One region of the Kitasatospora sp. NPDC032757 genome, then DNA from elsewhere that is predicted to be linked to it. Evidence: riboswitches for the same ligand, from Rfam matches in the RefSeq annotation. Region 1 holds a riboswitch; each other region holds the start of a gene.
What was found. A riboswitch is a leader RNA that binds a small molecule or an ion and turns the genes downstream of it on or off. The one in region 1 is predicted to bind cyclic di-AMP.
Positions count from the first base shown of each region.

Region 2: it holds a riboswitch for cyclic di-AMP, as region 1 does, so the genes downstream of both, ACZ5WK_RS05480 (transglycosylase family protein) here and ACZ5WK_RS04455 (glycoside hydrolase family 16 protein) in region 1, are expected to answer to the same signal.
Region 3: it holds a riboswitch for cyclic di-AMP, as region 1 does, so the genes downstream of both, ACZ5WK_RS29165 (M23 family metallopeptidase) here and ACZ5WK_RS04455 (glycoside hydrolase family 16 protein) in region 1, are expected to answer to the same signal.

Region 1 is NZ_JBVINN010000002.1:298,384-302,263, forward strand. Features, by position in the region: gene ACZ5WK_RS04445 (MoaF-related domain-containing protein) at 1-270, opposite strand, end outside; gene ACZ5WK_RS04450 (esterase/lipase family protein) at 529-1,854, shown strand; cyclic di-AMP (ydaO/yuaA leader) riboswitch at 2,035-2,200, shown strand; gene ACZ5WK_RS04455 (glycoside hydrolase family 16 protein) at 2,203-3,195, shown strand; gene ACZ5WK_RS04460 (hypothetical protein) at 3,199-3,765, opposite strand.
Region 2 is NZ_JBVINN010000002.1:539,183-543,062, forward strand. Features, by position in the region: gene ACZ5WK_RS05470 (LacI family DNA-binding transcriptional regulator) at 1-130, shown strand, start outside; gene ACZ5WK_RS05475 (hypothetical protein) at 190-390, opposite strand; gene ACZ5WK_RS05480 (transglycosylase family protein) at 623-1,906, opposite strand; cyclic di-AMP (ydaO/yuaA leader) riboswitch at 1,891-2,055, opposite strand; gene ACZ5WK_RS05485 (hypothetical protein) at 2,447-3,880, shown strand, end outside.
Region 3 is NZ_JBVINN010000033.1:63,876-67,755, reverse strand. Features, by position in the region: gene ACZ5WK_RS29170 (MFS transporter) at 1-1,354, opposite strand, end outside; cyclic di-AMP (ydaO/yuaA leader) riboswitch at 1,666-1,825, shown strand; gene ACZ5WK_RS29165 (M23 family metallopeptidase) at 1,829-2,896, shown strand; gene ACZ5WK_RS29160 (DUF2470 domain-containing protein) at 3,286-3,880, opposite strand, start outside.

The DNA.
Region 1 (3,880 bases):
GTATGTCCAGAACGCACGCACCGTCAGCTTGCCGAGGTCCATCACGTGGCTGACGGTGATGCCGCTCTGCTCGGTCCAGCTGACGAAGTACAGCTCCGGGCCCACCTCGGCGACGTGCAGCGCCACGTCCTCCCACTGGCCGGCCGACTCGCCGAGGCCTTCCCAGCGCAGCCGCTTGCCGTCGGCCGAGTAGGCGTTGCGGAAGGCCGCGCCGTTGTCGACCTGGAAGAGGTAGGTGCGGCCGGCGAAGGCGGGCAGGGGCGCGGTCATGGCGGGACGGGTCCTCGTCTCTCGTCTGGGCGGTACGGCACTGCGGGTGGAGCTCCAACCTATCCGACGGGTGACCTCGGCGGCGGCCTTGCGGCCACTCCCGCCACGGCACAGGCCGCCACGCCGCCCGCCCGCCGGGTGTGACACCGGCACATGGGCGGCCCGGCGGCCCGGCCGTACCGTGCAGCTCCGGCCCACCGGGACGTGGGCCTGCCCCAGCCCGCCCTACGGCCCACCGGCCCGACCAGGGAGCCGCCGATGCCCGCCACCTCGCGCCTCACCACCGGACGCCCGTCCGACAGACGACCGCCCACCACCCCGCGCCCCGCCGCCCGCCGTCTGTCCGCCGCCCTCACCCTCGCCGCCCTCCTCCTCGGCGCGCCCCCACCCGCATCGGCGGCCACCGCCGCCCCCGCCACCGCGTCCCTCACCCTGGAGGCCGGCTTCCCCGCCCCCGGCAACGGCTGGGCCAAGGTCGAGCGCTATCTGGACACCACCACCGGCTTCCGCGCCGAGCAGTACCCGCCCGGCGGGCGCGGTGACCAGGACGGCGCCCGCCGCACCTACTTCGGCGGCGTCCGCCAGCCCTACTCCGGGCGTTTCCTGCTCTACTCCGCCGCCGGCTGGGACACCGGCAGCCGCGCCACCCCCGTCCTGCTCGTCCACGGCGCCAACGACAACGCGGACCGCGCCTGGGCCGACCCGAGCGAGAGCGGCACCTGCGGCGCGTCCGCCTGCCCCTCCACCGGGCTCGCCCAGTACCTCGCCGGCACCGGCCATCGCGTCTTCGCGATCGGGTTCGCCCACAAGCAGGGCGACAACCTGCTCCAGGCACAGGCCGTCGGCGACGCGATCGCCCTGATCCGCGCCCGGCTCGGGGTGCCCCAGGTGGACGTGGTCGCGTGGAGCAAGGGCGAGGTCGCGGCCCGCGCGTACGTGTCCTCGGTGCGTCCGCCCTGGGGCCGGGCGTACGCGGGTGACGTCCGCCGTCTGGTCACCCTCGGCGGGCCGAACGGCGGCCTGGACTACGTGTACGCGCACGGCTGGGCGTTCTCGCTGGCCACCTGGCCGGCCTGTGGCGGCACCGCCAACGTGCCGTCTCCGCACCTGTACATGACCTGCTATGGCACCTCCACCGCCCAGCCCTGCCTCGGGGTGCTGCCCACCGGCGGGTACGACTGCTACCCGGGCCAGCGCCAGCTGCTCGCCCGCTGGGACGCCACCTACGGGGTGGACGGCTCCGCCCAGGACTGGTGGACGACGTACTACGGCGGCCAGGGCTACTACACCTCCGGCCAGGGCATCCAGGCGGCCATCGACGCCGGCTCGCTGATCGGGCCGCTCCAGCAGGCGGGCGTCCCGGCGGCGGTCCGCACCTACCTGCTGGCCGGCGGCTCGGCCGACATCCCGGGCGTGCTCAACGAGAACCGCGGGCCCAGCGACGGCATCGTCCTCACCCGCAGCGCCCTGGACACCACCGGGGTCGGCACGGTCGGCGGCACCCGGCTGCTCACCGGGCTCAACCACCTGGAGCTGGCCTGGTCCCCGGACGCGATGAGCCAGGTGGACGGCTGGCTCGGCTGACCGGTCGGCCGGCCCGCACCGGCCGAGCCCCCGTACCGTCGTTGATCGACTTCACTGTGAGCCGCGCGAGAACACCCCTCGTCGAGTTGTCGGCCCCCGGGGGACCTGCCTAGCCTGCACAGGACGTCCGCTTCGCGGATCTCCGCCGTCGGGACGCCGAGTCCTGTCCACCCGCCGGCCGGCAACCGAGCGCCACAGCGGACGGGAGCGGGGGACCCAGGTCAGTGCCCGGCCCGTGCGCTCCCCGCGCCCGGGCCGAGGCTAGGGGTGAAGCCGCTTCACGGGCGGCCGGGCAACCTCAGCCCGAACCCGACAGCTCACCTCGCAGGCGTCGCAGAGGACACTGTCATGCAGAAGCCTGCCCGGCGCAGCGCGCCGCGCCATGCCCGCCCCACCCACCGCGGCCGCAACGCCGCCTTCGCCGTCACCGGCACGCTCGCCGTCAGCGGTGCCGGACTGCTCGGTGCCCCGGCGGTGAGCGGGGCCCAGGCGGCCGCCGCGCCGACCGTCACCCAGGACAAGCTCGGCCCGGCCACCATGGTCGCGGGCAGGTCCGCCGCCCCCTCGCCGCCGCCCGCCCCCACGGCGACCCTCTCGCTGAGCGTCACCAGCACCGCCCCCGCCCCCGCCCCCGCCCCCGGCGCGCCCGTCGCGGGCAAGAAGCTCACCTGGTCAGACGACTTCAACAGCCTCGCCCTGGGCTCCCGCTGGACCGCCGACAGGAGCAGCTCCTACCAATACGGCGATCACAATCCGAACGACAACAAGCTCGACTGGCTGAACAGGGCCAACGTCATCGTCTCCGGCGGCGTCGCCACCTTCACCGCCAGGCCGGGCACGCACACGCTGGAGAACGGCAAGCAGGCCTGGGACACCGGGCTGCTCACCACCGAGTACTCCAGCGAGGGCTTCACGGTGAAGACCGGCGACTACATCGAGACCCGGGTCAAGCTCCCGGCCGGCACCGGCGCCTGGCCGGCGCTCTGGACGTGGAACGGCACCAGCGGCACCCACGGGGAGATCGACTCCTTCGAGTACCACCCCGACAACCCGAACCTGCTGGAGCTGACCAACCACATCAACCCGGCCAATCTGTACTACACGGACGCCAAGGCGATCACGAAGGGCGGCTGGGTCACCATCGGCACCCACTGCGGGGCCGGCTCGGTCGACTGGTACGTCAACGGCACCAAGGTCTTCTCGGACGGCAAGGGCGTCGGCGCCAACTGGTCGGCGTACCCGATCCTCAACCTGTCCCTGAGCGCGGGGCAGTACCACCCCGCGCCGCAGGGCACGGCTCCGATCACCTTCGCCGCGGACTACGTCCGGGTGTACCGCTAGGACCTACGGCATGGCGGTCTGTACGACCCGGATCTCGAACGGCCGCTTGTTGTTCGCCTCGTTCCGGTCGTCGTCACTGCGCACCGCCACCCAGCCCCCGGTCAACGTGCTGGGGGCCGGGACGGTGGTGGCGATCCGGACCGGGATCAGTGCCGTCGCGGTCCGGAACCTCGCCAGCCCGGCCGGGAAGGTGCAGCGCACCCGGTGGCCGTTCTGGAACGCGTAGCAGTTCTCCGGGAGGAACGGGCCCTCGGGCGTCACGCCCCCGGGCAGGGTGATCACCACGGTGAACGGTGAGGCGGTCCGGTCCGGGCCGGTGTTGAGGACGCGGGCGCGCACCGTGGTGGTGCCGCCGGGTGCGGCGGCGTCCGGGTTGATGCGGAGCACCTTCAGGTCGGAGTCGGAGGTCGCAGGCCCGCCGGGTGCCGCGACCTCCGCCGCCGGGCCGCCGCCGGGCGCCGGACCGGCGCCCGGACACGCCCACGCGGGCCCGGCGGCCAGCGCCGCCAGCGCGCACCCCACTGTCAGTGACCTGCCGAAGAAACCCCGTACGGACCCACTGTGCGACATCGCCGCTCACCCTGCCCTCTGCGTTCCGGCGCCCCGCACCGTCGCGGGGCGCGTCCGCACCCAGCGTGACCGACCGGTCCGCCGCGGCCGGGGCAACCCGCCCTCGGGCCGCTCG
Region 2 (3,880 bases), 240 kb from region 1:
CGAGGCGATGGCCACCGCGGCCGTCGACGCCCTGCTGGAGGAGGTGGGCGGGGACGCCGCCCAGCGCGGGGAGTTCATGTTCCAGCCGGAGCTGGTGATGCGCGGCTCCACGGGCGCCGGCGCCCGCTGAACGACAACGACCGGGGCCCGGAGAGCGGATTGCTCTCCGGGCCCCGGTCGTTGCGTTGTTCAGCCGTCCTGGGCGATCGGGCGGTCCGGGCTCACCCGCCGGTCGTCGGCGGCGTCGCCGGTCCGGTTCTCCGTGCGCCGGCCCCGGGCCAGGTAGTCGCGCAGGACCAGCTCGACGGCGTCCTGCGGGTTCTTGGTACCGGCGAGCATCATCACGTCGATGGCGAGATTGGCGTCGAGCGTGACGGTGATCTGGGCCATGGAGACTCCTTCTCGGGTGCGAAGCAGCAGCATGCCCGCTGCGCGCCGATTCCACCACGGTCTTCGCCACCCCGCTCGCCGCCGTCGGCGGGCAGGCCCGGGGTGCGTCCGACGATTCGCGTCGCACGCCCGGCGGGAACGGCCCGGACACGCCGCAGCCCCCGGGGAGGAGCGACCAGACTCTCCCCGGGGGCTGCGGCGTAGGGTGCGGCTCGGGAGCCGCACCTGCGGGTCAGACCCGGCCGGCGAAGTCCGGGGCCCAGTTGGCGATGGTCTGGGTGCGCACGCCCGAGCTCGGGTTGGCGGCCTCGACGTACTTGCCGTCGCCGATGTAGAGCGCGACGTGGTACACGCCGGAGTCCTGGCCGTTGTTGGACCAGAACAGCAGGTCGCCCGGCTTGAGGGCGTCCAGCGAGACGTGGGTGGAGGCGGCGGCCTGGTCGGCGGCGACGCGCGGCACGGAGATGCCCGCGGCGCGCAGCGCGGCCTGGGTCAGGCCGGAGCAGTCCCAGCCGCCGTTGCCGGTGCCGCCGTAGACGTACGCCTGGCCGACCTTCGACTCGGCGAAGGCGACCGCGGCGGCCATGCTGCCGGTGGCGGCCTGCGCGGGCGCCTGGGTGTCGGCCTGGGCGGCCGGGGCCTGCGCGGCCGGCTTGGCGGCGGCGGTGCCCGCGGCGGCCTGGCCGGAGTTGCCGGAGGAACGGTTGAACCAGTCGAAGTTCTTGCCGGACTCGTCCGAGGCCTGGTCCTTGGCGCGGTCACCGAAGGTCAGGTGCTGGCCCGGGTAGATGACGTGCGGGCCGTCGGTCAGGGTGGAGCGGTTGAGCTCGTACAGCCGCTCCCAGCCGCCCTGGACGTGGTTCTTGTCGGCGATCGAGGCGAGCCAGTCGCCGGCGGCCACGGTGTAGTCGTTGGAGGCGGCCTTGTCCTGCCACTTCTGCGACCAGTCGTGGCCGCCCTGCGGCTTGGCGGAGTCGGCGGAGGCCGGGGCCTGGTCGGCCTTCGGCGCGGCCGGCTTGGCGGCGGCCTGGGGCTGCGCCTGGGTGGCCGGCTTGGCGGCCGGGGCCGGGGTCTGCGCGGCGGGCTTGGCGGCGGTGGTGGTGTCGACGGCGGCGGGGGTGCCGCCCTTGGTCAGACCGGCCTGGACGGAGCAGACGGGCCAGGCGCCGGGGCCCTGGACGGCGAGCACCTTCTCGGCGATCGCGATCTGCTGGTCCTTGGTGGCGAGGTCGGCGCGGGCCGCGTACGCGGTGCCACCGAACGCGGCCCAGGTGCTGTTGGTGAACTGGAGGCCGCCGTAGAAGCCGTTGCCGGTGTTGATGCTCCAGTTGCCGGTGCTCTCGCACTGGGCGACCTTGTCCCAGGTGGCGACGGAGGCGGCGGAGGCGGTGCCGGTGGTCAGGCAGGGGACGGTGAGGCCGATGCCGACGACGCCGAGGGTGGCGATCGCGCGACGGGTACGGCCGGACAGGCGGGTGCCGTTGGTGGGCAGCATGAAGATGCGGTCCTCTCCCACGCCTGCGAGGTGAGCTGTCGGATTCGGGCTGGAGTTGCCCGGCCGCGCTGTGGACGCGGCTTCACCCCTAGCCCTGAACCGGTACGCGGACCGGTCCGGGGCGACTTACCTGTGGTTCCCCCGCTCCTGCCGTGGTGCGTTTCTGCGCTGCCAGCGCACCCGACGGCAGGACTCGGCGTTGCGGATGAGCTGGGTCCGTGTGGCCACGAACGGGGAGCACGTTAAGCAGACTTAAGTTCAAACCGCAAACATGTGTGACGCTCGTCACGGTTTACGGAACGCGTGCCGTATGGCTGTCCACCATGATCAGAAATGACCGGTTTCGCGCAACGCCCGTCGGGGTCAACGCAACTGCCTATGCTTCAGAGGGTCAGGACTGACGCAGCCGTCTGGGGGGAGGGCTACGCAACGATGGCCATGGACGAGGAGCCGGACGCCGGTCGGCCGGCGGAAGGGCGTCGCCGGGTGTACCGCGGGGCAAAACGGCGCAGACCGGACATTCTGCCCGCTGATCCCCGAACTCCCGTACGCCGCCGGACGATGCTGCGCTGGCTCGCCGTCGGCACGGTGTTCGCGGCGGTCAGCGGCGAGGAGATCCTGCGCCGCTCGCTGGGCGGCCCGGACGCGGCGGCGACGCACCCGGACGGGACGGACCCGGGCGCGGTGGGGGCGGACCCGGACGCGGCGGGGATGGACCACGGGGCGCCGCCTCTCGCCGGCACCCCGGACGGCACCCCCGCCGCACCCGGGCAGCCCGCCGCGGCGCCCACCGTCGACCAGGGCGGCCGCCGCTGGTCCGACCCGGCCGGCTGGGGCGGCAGGACACCAGGCCCGCAGAGCGCCGTCCGGATCACCGACAAGGTGCTGCTCGACACCGACGCCACCGTCGCCTCGCTGCTGGTCGAGCCGTCGGGCACGCTCACCTTCGCCGCCGACCGCACCGTCACCCTCGCCTCGGCGGGCAACGTGGAGGTCCGCGGCATCCTCGCCCTCGCCCCCGACGGCGCCGCCGTGCACACCCTGCGCTTCCCGGCCGTCGACGAGAAGCGGTTCCAGGGCGACGGCATGAAGGTGGTCGACACCGACGTCGGCCTCTGGGTCACCGGCGCCGGGTACCTGCGACTGGACGGCGCCGCCAGGACGGCCTGGGTCCGCGCCGCCGGCGAGCTGCGGGCCGGCGACACCACCGTCACCCTGGCCGCCCCGCCCGCCGGTTGGCAGCCCGGCGACGAACTCGCCGTCACCCCTACCGGCCCGCCGGACGAGGAGGGCTTCTCCACCCGCTACGACCTCGTCCCCGTCCGGTCCGTCAGCGGATCCACCGTCACCCTGGGGGCGCCGCTGAAGTACGCCCACCCGCGGGTGTCGGCCGGAGGGGGCGTCACGGTCGGTGCGGAGGTGCTCAACCTGACCCGCAGCGTCCGGGTCGAGGGCAGCGCCGCGGGCCGGGCGCACGTCCACGTCACCAGCTCCCGCCGGGCGGACGTCCGGCACGCCGCCCTGCGCTGGGTCGGCCCGCGCGCCGAGACCGAGGAGAGCTGGAAGGGACCGGACGGCTCCGCGCCGGTCACCGCCCCCGTCCTCGGCCGGTACGGGCTCCACTTCCACCTGCTCGGCGACGCCGCCCGCGGCACCGTGGTCGAGGGCGTGGTGGTCCGCGACGCCGGCAACCACGCCTACGTCCCGCACGCCAGCCACGGCATCACCTTCCGCAGCTGCATCAGCCACGACACCTGGGAGGACGCCTACTGGTGGGACGGCCCGCTGGACACCCGCACCCCGCAGCGGCCGTCGGACGACATCGTCTACGAGTCCTGCGTCGCCTCCCGCACCGTGCTGGAGCCCAATCCGCGTGCCTACCGGCTGACCGGCTTCAACCTGGGCGCCGGCACCGGCGGCAAGGCGCTGGACTGCGTGGCCGTCGGCGTCCAGGGCGCCAACGGGGCGTCCGGCTTCGAGTGGCCGGAGAACAGC
Region 3 (3,880 bases), on a different contig from region 1:
TGACCAGCAGCCCGGCGCAGATCAGCATCGCCGTCCGGAAGGCGGAGTCCACGGAGGAGGGCACCTGGTAGGCGTCGCCGCTGAGCCCGGCCAGTGCGGGCAGCGCGGCGACCGCGAGCAGGCCGGCCGCGCGGGCGGCGGCGTTGTTGACGCCGCTGGCGATGCCCGCGTGCCGGACCTCCACCGCCGCCAGCACGGTCGCGGTCAGCGGTGCCACCAGCAGCACCATCCCGCAGCCCATCACGGTGACGGCCGGCAGCACGTCCGTCCAGTACGAGGCCCCCGGGCCGATCCGCAGCATCAGCATCACGCCGGCCGCGCAGATCAGCGGGCCCACGGTGAGCGGCACCCGTGGGCCGATCCGCTTGCCCAGCCGGCCGGCCCGGGCGGAGAGCGCCAGCATCAGCACGGTGATCGGCACCAGGGCCAGCCCGGAGACGAGCGGCGAGAAGCCCGAGACGATCTGCAACTGCACGACCAGCAGGAAGAACACCCCGCTGAAGGCGGCGTAGACGCAGAGGGTGACCAGGTTCACCGCGGTGAACAGCCGGGAGGAGAAGAGGCCGAGCGGCAGCATCGGCTCCGGGGTGCGGCGCTCGACCACGACGAAGGCCGCGCCCAGCAGCAGCCCGGCCGCGCCGGTCAGCCAGACCCCGGGGGTCAGCCCGTCGCCGGCCGCGGTCAGGGCGTAGGTGACGGAGCCGAGCGCCAGCGCGGCCAGCGCCGCGCCGAGCACGTCGAACCGGCCGGTCGCGCTCTCGTCCCGGCTCTCCGGCACGTGCCGGGACGCCACGGCCACGACCACCGCGGCCAGCGGAATGTTCAGCAGGAAGATCCACCGCCAGCCGGGGCCGTCCACCAGCCAGCCGCCGACGAAGGGGCCGACCGCGGCCGACACCCCGCCCAGGCCCGACCAGAGGCCGACCGCCGTCGAGCGGTCGTCCGGGTGGTAGACGGCCTGAAGCATCGCCAGCGAGCCGGGCGTGAGCAGCGCCCCGCCGATGCCCTGGACCGCGCGGGCGGCGATCAGCACCTCGATGGTGGGCGCGGCGGCGCAGGCCGCCGAGGCGACGGCGAACCAGATGACGCCGAGCAGGAAGATCCGGCGCCGGCCGTAGCGGTCCCCGAGCGCGCCGCCGAGCAGGATCAGCCCGGCCAGGGTGAGCAGATAGGCGTTCAGAGTCCACTGCAGTGCGGCGAGCGGGGCCCCGAGATCGGTGCCGATCCGGGGCAGGGCGACGTTCACGACCGTGCCGTCGAGCATCGCCATGCTGGAGCCGAGCACCGTCGCCAGTAGTACCCAGCGGCCCTGCGCGGTGCCCAGGCGCAGGGTGCCGGCCTCGGAGTTGGTCACGGCCCGATCGTCCGCCCCGGGGGGCCGACGTGACAAGGGTCACCGGGGGTGTGTCGGTGAATGGCTTTCCGTAGGTGATCGCATGCGGACGGACACCGAAATCGGCGGAGCGTCGTGGATCAGTGGCGCGCGGTGAATCGATTGTGCACGTACTGTGCAGCCGATCATTCGGAGTGTCACCGTCATCCCGACTTTTGTTGCCCGTTCAAGAGATCGACATTGCTTCACCCGATCGGATGGGCTTTAGTTCAGCGACCGCCCGGCGTTGGCCCGGGTGGCCACCGGGTGGAACGCCTAGTCCTGCCGCTGCCCGGTGGTACGAACTGAACTCTGTACGGCAGGAGCGGGGGACCCAAAGGTAAGTCGCCGGACCGGAATTCACGGTCCGGCTTGGGGTGAAGCCGCGCATGCGGCCGGGCAACTCCAGCCCGAACCCGACAGCTCACCTCGCAGGCGTCGGAGAGGAAATTCCCCATGCCCGCACAGGCTCGTCGTATCGCCCTGCCCCGCGCCGCCCGCATCGGTATCGCCACCGCCGTCACCGGCGCCGCGTTCGCCCTTCCGCTGGTGACCACGATCAGCGCCCAGGCCCACACCGCCCCGGCCGCGAAGCCCGCGCAGACCAGCACCTGGACCGGCGCCACCAGCGTCGACGCCGCTCCGGCCGCCGCTGCTCCGGCCGCCGCCGCTCCGGCTGCCGCCGAGGCCGCCAAGCCGGCCGCCGCCCCGGTCGAGGAGAGCTACAAGGTCGTCGGCGGGGACACCCTGTCGAAGATCGCCAACGCCAAGCACGTCGACGGTGGCTGGCAGGCGCTGTACGACCACAACCGCTCGGTCGTCGGCTCCAACCCGAACCTGATCTTCCCGGGCCAGAAGCTCGCGCTGGGCGCCAAGGCCGCCGCCGCTCCGGCCGCCGCCGAGGCCGCCAAGCCGGCCGCCCCCGCCAAGCCCGCCTCGCAGGACTCGGCGAAGCCGGCCGCCCACGCCGCCGCCCCGAAGCCGGTCCAGGCCGCCAAGCCCGCGCAGGCCCCGGCCGTCAAGCCCGCGCAGGCCCCGGCCGTCAAGCCGGCGCCCGCCGCCGCCAAGCCGGCCGCCCCGGCCACCACCCCGGCCCCGGCCGCGGTGGCCAGCACCTCCGGCTACGTCGCCCCCGTCGCCAACCCGAAGCTCGGCACCGCCTACGGCGTGGCCGGCTCGATGTGGGCCTCCGGCCACCACACCGGTGCCGACTTCGTCGCCTCCACCGGCACCCCGCTGCGCGCCATCGCGGCCGGCACCGTGGTGAAGGCCGGCAACGGCGGCGCCTACGGCAACGAGGTCGAGATCAAGCTCGCCGACGGCAAGTACGCCCAGTACGCGCACCTGTCCTCGATCGGCGTGAAGATCGGTCAGACCGTCACCGCCGGCCAGCAGATCGGCCTCTCCGGTGCGACCGGCAACGTGACCGGCCCGCACCTGCACTTCGAGATCCGCACCGGCTCGGAGTACGGCTCGGACATCGACCCGATCGCCTACCTGCGGGCGCACGGCGTCTCCATCTGACCTTCGGGCAGAGACCACCGCAGGGTGCGGGGCGTACGACCTCCCGGGATGGTCATGTCGGGTGACCGCTCGACCGGGTGATCGCCGCACCACCGGCGGAACAACGGGCGCGGGACACGCCCAGGCCGGCCCGGCTCGCGAAGCTACTTCGCGGGCCGGGCCGGCCGTTGTCGTTTTCCGGGGAGCTTCCTCGACCGATGCTCGACCCGGTTCACGCCGCCTCGCTCGGGTCTCGCCGCTCGGTTCTCGACCGGGTTCTCGACGCGCTTCACGCCCCGGTTCTCGGCCGGGGGGCGGTCCGGTGGCGTTCGGTGGCGGGTCCGGCTTCCGGCCCGGTGCCGGGGGCCCGGGTCGGCCCGTACGCCGGTTCGCGATGCCCGCCCGCCCGGTCAGAACCGGTGGGCGGGCAGTCCGCTGTGGGCGGCGGTCAGCAGCTGGTGCACCCGGTGGCCGAACTCGTCGGCGTCGCGGGCCGGTTCGGGGAAGACCAGGCGGACGTCGCGGTGGCCGTGCGGGTGGTCGAGGCGGAGCACCAGGCCGTACCGGTCGAGCGCGAGGGGGCGGATCTCCGGGCGGCCGGCGAGGAGTCGGGGGTCGATCAGCCGGGTGAGCACGGCGAGCGCGTCGCGGTGGTCGTCGGCGAGGTGGGTGAGCAGGCCGGCCTCGTACGGGGCGAGCGGGTCGGGCGCGGCGAGGGCGAGATTGGCGCCGGTGAGCGCACTGGTGCCGTACGGGGTGGCGAGGACGGCGTGGGCGACGTCCAGGCGGAGGTGGACGCTGATGCCGTCGTCGGCGAGGTGGGCGAGGTGGAGCCGGCCGGCGAGGGTGAGGCGGCCGCGGACCCGGTCGCGCACGGCGACCGGGGCGACATCGGTGAGGTCCAGGACGACGGCGAGACCGTCCGGTTCGCGGGTCACGGCGAGGGTGAGCGGCGAGTCGAGCGGTGCGCTCAGGCGCAGCCGGGAGCCGTGCACCGCGACCGGG